2 regions of the Arthrobacter sp. J156 genome follow, and region 1 is predicted to be linked to the other one. Evidence: riboswitches for the same ligand, from Rfam matches in the RefSeq annotation. Region 1 holds a riboswitch; the other holds the start of a gene.
What was found. A riboswitch is a leader RNA that binds a small molecule or an ion and turns the genes downstream of it on or off. The one in region 1 is predicted to bind cyclic di-AMP.

Region 1 (5,684 bases):
GGCCTTGGCGACGGCGTCGATCGAGGCGGTCCCGCAGATCCCGCAGGAGCTCGTGGTGTAGACGTGGCGTTCGAGCGAGGGCTCGGGGGCGACGGCTCCGGGACCGAGCCGGGCCTCGACGACGTTGAACGTCTGCCGCCCGTCCTCGTCCTCCCCGGCGCAGAAGCGCAGGCTCCCGAGCTCGTCCGTGGAGGCGATGACCCCCTCGCCGACGAGGAAGCCGGCCACGAGGTCGAAGTCGTCGCCGGGTGTGCGCATCGTGACGCTGAAGGGCCGGGAACCGATCCTGATCTCGAGGGGCTCCTCCGCGGCGAGCGTCTCCTCGCGCGTCCGCGACGGCGCGTCGACGAGCATCCGCGCCACCTTGCGCCGTTGCGTCAATCGTCCCATGGGTTCCTCCCTGCCGTGGACCGCCGTCCCCTGGGACCGACGCTACCACCGCGGGAGGCGGCCGGCGTCCCCCGCGTCAGGGCATCCAGGGCAGCGGGACGCAGCGGGCCGTTCCGCCGTCCGGGACGCCCTCGGGGGGAAGGACGAGGAACGCGTCGGCGGCGGCGAGGCCGCGCATCATGGCGGGACCCGTGTGGTCGGCGGCCTCGAGCGCGCTGCCGGGGCCGTCGGTCCAGCGGGCGGGGACGAGCCGGTGTCGGCGCGGGAGCGGGGCCCAGGCCGCGGCGCTGCGCACCGGCAGGGGGTACGACGCCGGACGCCCGCCCGCCGCGCGCAGGAGCGGTTCCAGCAGGGTCGCCACGGCCGCGAGGGCCGCGAGCGGGTTACCGGGCAGGGCCGCGAGGAGCCGGCCGTCGGGGAAGCGGGCGAGCAGGGCGGGGTGCCCCGGGCGCATCGCGACCTGGTCGACGAGCAGCACGGCCCCCTCGTCGAGCGCGGCGCGGCGCACGTGGTCGGCCTCCGAGCGTCCCGTGCCGCCCGTCGTGACGACCACGTCCCCGCCCCCCGAGATCGCCCGGCGCGTGGCGGTGGCGTCGTCCCCGATGCGCAGGGACTCGAGCCCGCCGGCTCCGAGGGCCGCCAGGCAGGACGGCAGGACGGGGCCGAACGCGTCGCGGACGCGGCCCGGCGCGGGCAGGCCGTGCGTCTCGACCTCCCCGCCCGTCATCACGAGGCGCACGGACGGCCGCGCGGCGACGGGCACCCCGTCGTGGCCGGCCAGGGCGGCGACGGCGACGGCGGCGGGCGTCAGCACGCTCCCGGCGCGCAGGAGCAGCGAGCCCTCGACGGCCTCGGTCGCGGCGGGGCGGATGTCGGCGCCCACGGGGACGTCTTCCGTGGCCGCCAGGAGCCCGCCCGCGGATCCGCCGGTCCCCGCCGTCCCGCCCGGCCCCGCGCCCTCGATCCGCCCGCGCTCGGAGCGCAGCACCGCCGTCGTGCCCTCCGGGAGCGCGCCCCCCGTGACGATCGGCGCGGCCCAGCCCGGAGCGAGCGGTTCGCCCGCATCGTGGCGCGGCCCCGCGGTCGGGCGCACGCGCCACGGCCCCGCACCCGCGACGGCCCAGCCGTCCATCGCGGAGGACGCGTAGTGCGGCAGCGCGTGGAGGGCGCGGACGTCGCGGGCGAGCACGCGGCCCGCGGCCGATCCGAGCCCGAGTTCCTCCGCAGGGGGCAGCCGCTCCCGGAGCCGGGCCCCGGCGTCGTACGCGATCCGGCGCGCGTCGTCCCAGTCCGAGCCGTCGTGGTGCCCGTCCGGGCCGCCGTGGTGCCCGCTCACGCGGTGGCGCCCGGGCCGGTGCCGCCCGGGGCGTCCCCACCCTCGGGAGCGGCCTCCCGGGAGGCGCGCTCCGCGAGCACGGCACGGGCCAGCCGGTCGGCGGCGGCCATCGCCCCGGATTCCGAGGCCATGCCGTGGCCCGCGGCCAGCCCGGCGGCGAAGCCGGCGATGTAGGTGGTCACGGGGGCCGCCGGCCGCACGATCCCGTGGGCGGCGAGCCCGGCGAGGGACAGCACGGCATCGATGTCGATCTCGGTGCCGGCGAGCTCGAAGCGCTCGAGCAGCTCCGCCGCCCACTCCTGAAGTTCGGGATGTCCAGCCACGATCGTCCTCCTGCCGCGGCCGGCGCCGCTCCTAGCTTCCTGGCCGGCCGATGCCCGCCCGGCCGGCGTCCGCCCACGTGTCGACGTCGTCGAAGACGAGGTCCTCGAGGGGAAGACGCACCAACTGCAGACTAGCAAGCAGACGCATCATCGAGGAGTCGGCGAGGCCGCCGGCCGAGGCCTCGGCCGCCTCCACGGCGGCGGCGAGCGCCCCCGTCGCGACCGAGCAGCTCAGGGTCTGCAGCCGCCCGCCCGCGTCAACGGGCACCCACGCGGCGCCCGCGCCTGGCCCGTCGCGCAGCGCCTCCCCGGCGGCGCGCACGACCGCGGCGACGGCGGGGCCCGGCTCCACGAGGTCCGCGGCCAGCACGACGACGAACGGCGGCATCCCCGCGTGGGCGGCGGCCGCGGAAGCGGCCTCGGCGCGGGGCTCCTCGCCGTAGACGCCGGGCGCCTCCTGCAGCGCGCGCAGTCCCGCCGCGACGGCCGCCGCGGGTCCCGCGTACGGAGGGTGCTCGCGGGTCAGGACCACGAGCTGGTCCACGCCGGACTCCTCGACGTAGGCGGAGACCACGCCCTTCAGTCCGGCCGGCCCGACGACCGCCACGCGCTCCGCTCCGGAGACCGCCGCGAGGGCGTGCTCCAGGAGGGTACGGCCGGCATGGACCAGGAGAGGCTTCTCGGCGCCGCCGAGCCGGCTCCCCCGGCCGCCGGCCAGGACGATCGCCCCGTAGCTCATGCCGCGGAGCTGGAGAGGAACTCGCTCCAGGCCGGCGCCGGGCGTTCCAGCTCGGTGATGTACCACTGGGCGCCGCGCGGCGCCCGCGGCGTGATCCGCAGCTTCCAGCCCAGCTGGCGGAGCGTGCGGTTGCCCTTGGCCGAGTTGCACGCGAGGCAGCAGGCCACGAGGTTCTCCCACGTGTCCGCTCCCCCGCGCGAGCGCGGTTGCACGTGGTCCACCGTCGTGGCGTGGCGGCCGCAATAGGCGCAGGCGTGTCCGTCGCGGCGCAGGACCCCGCGGCGGCTCACGGAGGCGGCGCCGCGGTAGGGGACGTTGATGTACCTGTTCAGGAGGATCACGGACGGGCGGCCGATCACCTGGCGGGGCCCCACCACGGGGTCGTCGTCGTCCTGGGCGAGGACGCTCGCCTTGCCCGTGAGCACCAAGAGCAGCGCCCTGCGGAAGGTGACTACCGCGAGCGGTTCGTATCCAGCGTTCAGTACCAGGGTTCGCATGAGCGTTCCTCGTTGTCCTGACAGGGCCGCGGGCCCGGTGAAGCGTTCCTCGCGGCGTTCAGCGTGGGGCTTTCGATTCCTAGCGTAAACCGAGCTCGGGGCCGGCGGTGTGCCCTGGGCCACGCGCCGGGGCGTGTCGGGGCGTGAATTCGCCGGTTCTTCACGCCGGCCGCACTGGGATTTCACCGGGGTCGGGCGGGCGCAGTGGCCCCGAACGCCGCAAGGCCCCTCCGGAGCGGAGGGGCCTTGCGGGAAGAGGCCGGACGCGACGCGTCCGGAAGCGGCGGGTGTTAGCCGCGCAGCGTGTAGTAGCCGTAGAGCGGGCCGTACGGGCTGTTCGCCGGACGCAGGACCGTGCCGACGGACGGGTTCTGGGCGCCGATGATCTGGCCGTTGCCCAAGTAGATGCCGGCGTGGCCGCCGCCGTTCTGGAACACCAGGTCGCCCGGCTTCGGGTTGCTGGTGCGCACGAACTGGCCGGAGCCGAGGATCGCGGAGGTGCCGCGGGCGATGTTGATGCCGTGCTGGGCGTAGACGTACTTGATGAAGCCGGAGCAGTCCCAGCCCGACGGGGTGGAGCCGCCCCAGACGTAGGGGGCGCCGAGGTACTGGCGGGCGGTCGCGGCGATGCCGGTGAGGCCCGCGCTCGGAGCGGAGGCAGCGGCCTCGGCCTTCGCGGGGGCTGCGGCCGCCGTGGTGGCGGTCGAGGACGTGGTCGTCGAGGCGGCGGTGCTGCGGGTGGTGGCCGCGGCGGATGCGCCGGAGTTCACGTTGGCACGCGTGGTGGCGGCGTAACGGGCCTCGCCGGACTGCGACTGGACCGTGTTGGACACGGCCACGACGACGGGCTCGGGCTCGGGGGCCGGCTTGGAGGTGATCTCCGCGCGCTTGACCTCGAACTTGGCCTCGGTCTTCGCGGGAACGGTGACGGCCTTGACGGCGACGCGCTCGGCGGAGAGGGTCTCCGCGGACAGTGCGCCGGCGGGAACCGCTGCGGCCTCGCGGACGGTGGGGGTGGCCTGGGCGGGGACGCCCAGGGTCAGGACCAGGCCGGAAGCGGCAGCGATGACGGCTGCCTGGCGGCCCACGGAGCCGGCGTTGGACGCAACGGCCTTCGAGATGGATTCCAGCGGATTGGTGCGAACAGGAGTCGCGCGGTGGCGACCCAGGGCTTGGCGCTTGGACACGTTGTTTACCTCTCCCAATGCCTGCGAGGTGAGCTGTCGGATTCGAGTGGGAGTCACTCGGCGTCCAACCGGTGGAACCGGTCTGGGCGCTTAACCCCAAGGATCCTTGCGGACCCGTAAGTTGGTTCCCCCGCCACTGCCATGCGATCTTTGCGAACGGACCTCGGTCAGTGGCAGTGTTCGGCACTCTGCCCGAGGGTGTCGGACCTAGGACCGGTCCGGCACTTGATCAACGATATATGAAATGTTTGTCAATGTCACGTTCAGGTCACGGAATGATATTTTTCCGGTGACGTCGGACGTCCGGCCCCTACAGCCAGCCCGCGGGATCAACCGCCGTGCCGTCCACGAGGACCTCGAAATGCAGGTGGCAGCCGGTCGAGTTCCCGGTGGTTCCGCTGAGCGAGACGACCTCGCCGCGCTCGACCTTCTGGCCCACCGCCACCCGCAGGCTCGTGTTGTGGTTGTAGGTCGTCTCCAGGCCGTTGCCGTGGTCGATGCGGACGCGGTTGCCCGAGTGGCCGGCCCAGCCGGCCTGGACCACGGTTCCCGCGGCGGAGGCCTTCACCGGGGTTCCGCACTGGATCCCGTAGTCCTGCCCGATGTGGTTCACGAGGCCGTAGCCGGTCACGGGATTCACGCGCGTCCCGAAGCGGGAGGTGATACGCACCTGGTCGAGCGGCTGCGCGAGGATGCCGCCCGTCTCCACGGCCGTGACGTCGCCGCCGGAGGCCGACATGAGGTAGTCGAGCTGGTCGTCCTTGCTGAAGGAGCTGGTCAGCTTGGTGCGGACGATCTCGTAGTCGTCGTTGCCGGGAACGCTGACGTCGGAGACGGCGCTGCCGGCGTGGGCGACGCGCTCGTCCGGCGCCGGGACGGCCGCGGAATCCGGGTAGACCGCGGCGAGGGCGAGCCCGGACACGGCGGCGACGGCTGCGAGGGAGTGTCCGACGACGGCGCGGCGCCGGGGGCGTTCTCCGGCGGCCGCCGGGGCGCGGTCCTCGAGGAAGACGGGGCGGCGGTCGCCTCGGAGATCCCCGACGGCAGCGGACACGGGGGCGGGAGCGGGGGCAAGCGCTGCCGCGACGGGCGCCGGGACGGGAGCGGCGGACGGCTGGGGGCCGGTGGGCTCGACGAGCTCGGGGGTCGCGCCATAGCGCATGCCCACCGCGTAGCGGCGGCCGGCGTACGGCCCGGCCGGCTCCTCGGCGG
Region 2 (5,684 bases), 930 kb from region 1:
GTCCCCGCTCGATCCGACTCTGCCCATGCTCCCGACCATGCGGTGAAGGGCAAGAGCGCGCAGGAACTTCCTGCTCCGAAATTGACTGCCCCTGTCGCTGTGCACGATGCAGCCGGCGACGTCGCCGCGCATCGCGACAGCATTCTCGAGCGCCTGAACGGCCAGGCGGGACTTCATCCTCGAGTCGATCGAGTACCCCACGATCCGGCCTGAGCACGCGTCCTTGATGGCGCAACAGTAGAGCTTGCCTTCCGCGGTCCGGTGCTCCGTGATGTCCACGAGCCAGAGCTGGTTCGGGGCTTCGGCGGCGAACACGTGCCGGGTCCGGCCGTCCTCGTCGACGACCGCGCACAGGTCGTCGTGGACCGGCGGGCCCGGCTTCTTGCCGTCACGTCCCCGCTTCTTCCCGAACGCGGACCACCAGCCGTTTGCGGAGGCGATCCGCCACGCGGTCCGGTCAGACATCGCCTCACCCGCGTCACGGGCCTCGTCGGCGAGGAGCCGGTGCCCGAACTCGGGGTCATCCTTGTGCGCGTCGAACAGCGCGTTCGCGCGATACGCCTCCACGACCTCGCTATCGGTGATGGGGCCGGCCAGCCATCGGTAGTAGGGCTGGCGGGAGAGCTTGAGCACCCGGCACGTCGCCGTCACAGGGATCCCTGTTTCGGCGGGCTCTGTCACGAGCGGGTAGAACCCTTTCCCGGCAGATTCGCCTGCGACAGATACGCCGCCGCCCGCCGGAGGACCTCGTTCTCCTGCTCGAGCAACCGGTTCCGCTTCTTCAGCTCGCGGATCTCCGCCGCCTCGGTCCGGGACTGGCCGGGCTTCGCACCTGCGTCGATGTCGGCGCGACGCAGCCACTTCTGCAACGTCATCGGGTGGACCCCGAAGTCTTTCGCGATGTGCTCGATCGTCACTCCGGGCTCACGGTTCCTCGCGACGCGCACAACGTCGTCACGGAACTCGGACGGGTAGGGCTTGGGCACAGCAACATCCTTCCAGACCCACCCCGCGGGCAGGCCAGATCAGATGTCACCTACTCATGCAGCAGTCCCCCTTTTTTATGCGTCTTGAAGGACGTTCGCTTCCTTCAAGGCACGTCTGTGTGGGCCGGCCGAGGCCGGCGTGCTACTTCTTCAGGGTGTAGTAGGCCATCAGCGGACCGTACGGGCTGTCGGCCTCGCGGATGACGGTTCCGACCGAGGGGTTCTGGGCGCCGATGATCTTGCCGTCGCCGATGTAGATGCCCACGTGGCCTCCGCCGTTCTGGTACACCAGGTCCCCGAGCTTGGGGGTGGAGGTTTGCACGAACTTGCCGCTGGTGCGGATCGCGGTGGTGTTGTGGGGCAGGCTGATGCCGGCCTTACCGTAGATGTACTGGACAAAGCCGGAGCAGTCCCAGCCCGAGGGGCTGCTGCCGCCCCACACATAGGGAGTGCCCTTGAAGCCCAGTGCCATGCTGGCAATGCGGCTGCCCAGGGCCGTGCTGGCGGTGAGGGTGGGCGTGGCCGCCTTTTCCTTCACGGCCGCGGGCTTTGCCGCGGTGGTGGCCTGCCCGGCGCGGGTGGCGCTGGTCATGGCGGCCCCGCGCGCATCGTCCGCGGAGGTGGAGGTGGAGGTGGAGGTGGAGACGGTAGCGGCGACGGCGGCGACAACCGGCTTCGGGGCCGGAGTGGATTTCAGGGCGACGCGGTCGATTTCGAACTTCTTGGCGGCGGTGGCGGGGACGGCCACGGCCTGGACCGCGACGCGCTCGGCGGTCAGGCTGTCGGCCGGCGCGGCGGCTTCCCCGACGGACTGGTTGGCCTGGGCGGGAACGCCCAGGGTCAGCACCAGGCCGGAAGCGGCGGCGACGACGGCGGCCTGACGGCCAACGGAGCCGGCGTTGGAAGCGACGGCCTTCGAGATGATCTCGAGCGGGTTGGTGCGGACGGGCGTCGCGCGGCGGCGACCACGGACTTTGTGGCTGGACACGGTGATTGGACCTCTCCCAATGCCTGCGGGGTGAGCTGTCGGATGCGGGTGGGAGTCACCCGGTGCCTCGTCCCGGAAAGCCGGTTCAAGGCACTTAACCCCAAGGATCCGTACGGACCCGAAATGTGGTTCCCCCGCCACTGCCCGGCGGCTGATGCAAAGGGACCCCGGGCGGTGGCAGTGTTCGGCAGTCCGCTCGAACAGGCCGAACCGTACGGAGGATTGGCCTGCCGTCCAACCTGCCTGAAACAACCCCTAAAGTCACAATCGGATCACGAAAAGAGACAAATTTTGATTACGGTCCAACGGGCATCCGATGCTCACGGGGAACCGACTAGCGGGAAAGGATGAGCACGGCTGGCGTGTTGTGACGTTATCGTTATGTTAGCCGTGATCCGGGTTCGGGTGGGGACGCCGGTGGTCCCGCCCCCGGAAGCGGCGATCGGAAGGGCCCTCGCAGGCCTTCCACGGCGCCTAGCAAACCGTTCAGAGGACAGTATGAAGACCATGGGAAAAAAGACGGCGGCCGGCCTTGCTGCCGTGGTGTTGATGCTGACCGCGTGCACGGGGACGCAAGAAGGGGAAAGCTCGGAGGCGGCGGGAACGCCGGCGCCGCCGGCTTCTCCGAGCCCGTCCACCCGGTCTGCGGATACACCGAATGCGGGGGCGCTGCTGAACGAGCATGCCGTCGCGGCAGCGCATCCGGCCGCCGTGGAGGCGGGCATGGAGATCCTGGAGCAGGGCGGCAACGCGGCGGATGCGGCCATTGCCACGGCCTTCGCCGTCGCCGTGGTCGAGCCGTTCGCTTCGGGCATCGGTGGTGGTGGGTCGGCGGTGCTTGCGGAATCCGGTGCCGATCCGGTGGCATATGACTACCGCGAAGTCGTCGCCCAGAACGGGGTGATCCCGGAATCCGGGACGGGGATTCCCGGATTCGTGGCGGGACTGGCCACCATCCACGAAGAGCACGGCCAGCTCGAGTGGGAGCAACTGCTCGAACCTGCCATCGACCTGGCCGAGGACGGGTTCCCCATCTCCGAGTTCCTGGCCCTGCGCATGAAAAGCGATGCCGGGCCCAGGGCGCTGGGAGGCCTGCCCCAGTTCAAGGCTTCCGGAGGGAGCTCGCTTCTGGGCGAGGGGGATGAGCTGGTCCAGAAGGAGCTGGCCAAGACCATGAAGACCCTGGCGAACGAGGGCTCGGAGGCCTTCTACACCGGCAGCCTCGTGGACGAGCTGACCGCGGTCGAGGGCATCGACGCCCGTTCCCTGGCCGCCTACAAGACCGACAAGCGCGAACCGGCCCGTGGCGAGTTCGGCGACTACGACGTCGTCTCGGCCGCCCCCGCGCTGCCCGGCGCCGCGTTGATCCAGATGCTCCAGGTCGCCGAAGCCCAGGGCATTGAAGACAACGCTCCGGGTTCGGCCCGGTACGTCGACCGTCTCACCAAGGCATGGTCCGTGGCCGACAGAAGCGTGAGCCGCTACTTTGGCGACCCCCGCTTCGTCGATGTCCCCATCGAGCGGCTCACCGACGCCGAGGCGAACGCGGATGTGGCCCGCGATGCGCAGGCCGCCGGCACGGGCGCCGACACCCGGGTGGCCGCGGCACCGATCGTCCCGGGCAATACGACGCACCTGACGGTCGTGGATTCGGACGGGTTCACCGTGTCCATGACCAATACGATCACCAACTTCTGGGGCGGAGCGAAGGCCGGGAACGTGGGCGGGTTCTTCCTGAACAACCAGCTTTCGCGCTTCGCGTCGCTGGACACCCCGAACAACCAGCCCGAGCCTGGTCGTAAGTCCGTCAGCTGGGCCGCCCCCAGCCTGGTGCTCGACGGCAGGGACCGTGTGGTTCTGGGCTTGGGCAGCCCCGGAGGACACCAGATCCCCAACATCCTCGCCGGTGTGCTCGTTCCCTGGGCCCTGCAGGACGCCTCCCTCCAGGAAGCGGTCAACGCCCCGCGGTATCACCTGCAGGACGGTGTGCTGGCGGTGGAGCGCGACCCGTCCCCGGAGCTTGCCCAACTCATCCAATCCCGGGGCTGGCAGCTGCAGCGCACCCAGCGCAAGGACGCGGTGTTCGGCTCCGTCCAGGCACTTCAGATCGACTACGGCTCGGGCCGGATCACCGGGGCCAAGGACACCCGCCGCGAGGCGGACTTCGCCATCGCCGAGCCCCGGGACGACTGAGAAGACAGCTCCTGCGGGAGCCACGATGTACGGGCACGCACCGGCCGCCCCGCGGGTGCCGTGTCCGGGGGCAGGGATGGCCTGCCGGCCGGGACCGATCATGGGCGGCGTAAAATGGTCCGCAGATGTGCCCGGGCCCTGGCCAGTCTGCGGCCTCGGACGTGAATAAGCCTCATGGGAAGGAGTTCGACCGTGATCCGTCGCCACAGCGGCACGCGCGGCCAGCACTCCTCGCCTGCGCAGGGACTGGGCAAGATCCTGCTCCTGCTGGGCCTGCTCCTGATGCACATCGTCGGCATGGACCACACCTCCGGGAAGTCTTCCGCGTCCCACACCGATACCCATGTCGCCGCCCACCAGCACACCGCCGCTGCGCCGCCGGCCGGTGTTCATGCCGAACTGTCCCCCCTGGGGGCGGATGAGACCGGCGGGTGCATCGACGACGGCTGTGGCATGGAGATGTCGATGGCCGGCCTGTGCATCGTCTCGCTGCTCGGCGGCGGAATCCTCCTGCACCGGATCTCCCGGAGCCTCGTTTCCATACCGGGCAGGGGCCTTCCCGCCCCGCCGCTGTGGCGTCCGGTTACCGCCATCCCGATACCGCCTTCGCTGGTTCACCTCTCAATCAGTCGCACGTAGGCACCCGTTTTGGCCGTCCTCTCACCGGTCCGGCCGTGCCCTGCCGTGCTCTGCTATGCCCGCCGTCCCCCGTTGCCGGTCGGGCGATCGAGATGAACCATTCCCATTCCAGCGAAGGATTCGCCCCCATGAAACGCACCCTTGTGCCCGCCTCCCTGCTCGCCCTCGCCCTGGCCCTGGCCGGCTGCGGCTCCACCTCGGAACCCGGCGCGAGCACTGAGGCCTCGCCCGGCCACTCCAGCATGTCCAGCATGTCCAGCATGGGCATGGATCATGGTTCCGCCTCCCCGTCTTCCGCCGCCGGGGAGCACAATGCGGCCGATGCGATGTTTGCCCAGATGATGATCCCGCACCACCAGCAGGCGGTTCAGATGAGCGAGATCATCTTGGCCAAGGACGGGATGGACGCCCCCATCCTGGAGTTGGCCAACAAGATCAAGGCCGCCCAGGGGCCCGAGATCGAGACGATGACCGGCTGGCTCCAGGCCTGGGGAGAGCCGATGGAGTCCGGTTCCATGGACCATTCCATGGAAGGAATGATGAGCGAGGACGACATGGCCACGCTCCAGCAGGCCCAAGGCGATGAAGCCGCAAAGCTCTTCCTGACCCAGATGATCGCCCACCACAAGGGAGCGGTGCAGATGGCTCAGAAGGAAGTCGCCGAAGGGTCCGACCCCGAGGCCGTGGCCCTGGCCCTGGCCCAGAAGGTCGTCCAGGACCAGGAAGCGGAGATCAAGACCATGGAAGAGATGCTGCCGGCCTACCAGTAGGCCTCCACGCCGCGCGGCGGGCGCCTGCGCACTGGCCTGACGCCCGCCGCGGAGCGGTGACCCGACCTCCTGATCCCTCCAAGGAAACGTTCCATGCCTTCTTCCCTG

Region 2: it holds a riboswitch for cyclic di-AMP, as region 1 does, so the genes downstream of both, AC0QR5_RS03720 (C40 family peptidase) here and AC0QR5_RS16150 (C40 family peptidase) in region 1, are expected to answer to the same signal.

The regions. Positions count from the first base shown of each region.
Region 1 covers NZ_CM149650.1:3,489,229-3,494,912, reverse strand. Annotated here, with positions in the region: gene fdhD (formate dehydrogenase accessory sulfurtransferase FdhD) at 1-390, opposite strand, end outside; gene AC0QR5_RS16170 (molybdopterin molybdotransferase MoeA) at 467-1,726, opposite strand; gene AC0QR5_RS16165 (DUF6457 domain-containing protein) at 1,723-2,049, opposite strand; gene mobA (molybdenum cofactor guanylyltransferase) at 2,081-2,788, opposite strand; gene AC0QR5_RS16155 (HNH endonuclease) at 2,785-3,285, opposite strand; gene AC0QR5_RS16150 (C40 family peptidase) at 3,576-4,472, opposite strand; cyclic di-AMP (ydaO/yuaA leader) riboswitch at 4,477-4,644, opposite strand; gene AC0QR5_RS16145 (M23 family metallopeptidase) at 4,783-5,684, opposite strand, start outside.
Region 2 covers NZ_CM149650.1:793,689-799,372, reverse strand. Annotated here, with positions in the region: one part of gene AC0QR5_RS03725 (IS3 family transposase) at 1-699, opposite strand, end outside; one part of gene AC0QR5_RS03725 (IS3 family transposase) at 702-986, opposite strand; gene AC0QR5_RS03720 (C40 family peptidase) at 1,129-1,974, opposite strand; cyclic di-AMP (ydaO/yuaA leader) riboswitch at 1,981-2,134, opposite strand; gene AC0QR5_RS03715 (gamma-glutamyltransferase) at 2,473-4,167, shown strand; gene AC0QR5_RS03710 (DUF6153 family protein) at 4,360-4,806, shown strand; gene AC0QR5_RS03705 (DUF305 domain-containing protein) at 4,935-5,576, shown strand; gene AC0QR5_RS03700 (F510_1955 family glycosylhydrolase) at 5,670-5,684, shown strand, end outside.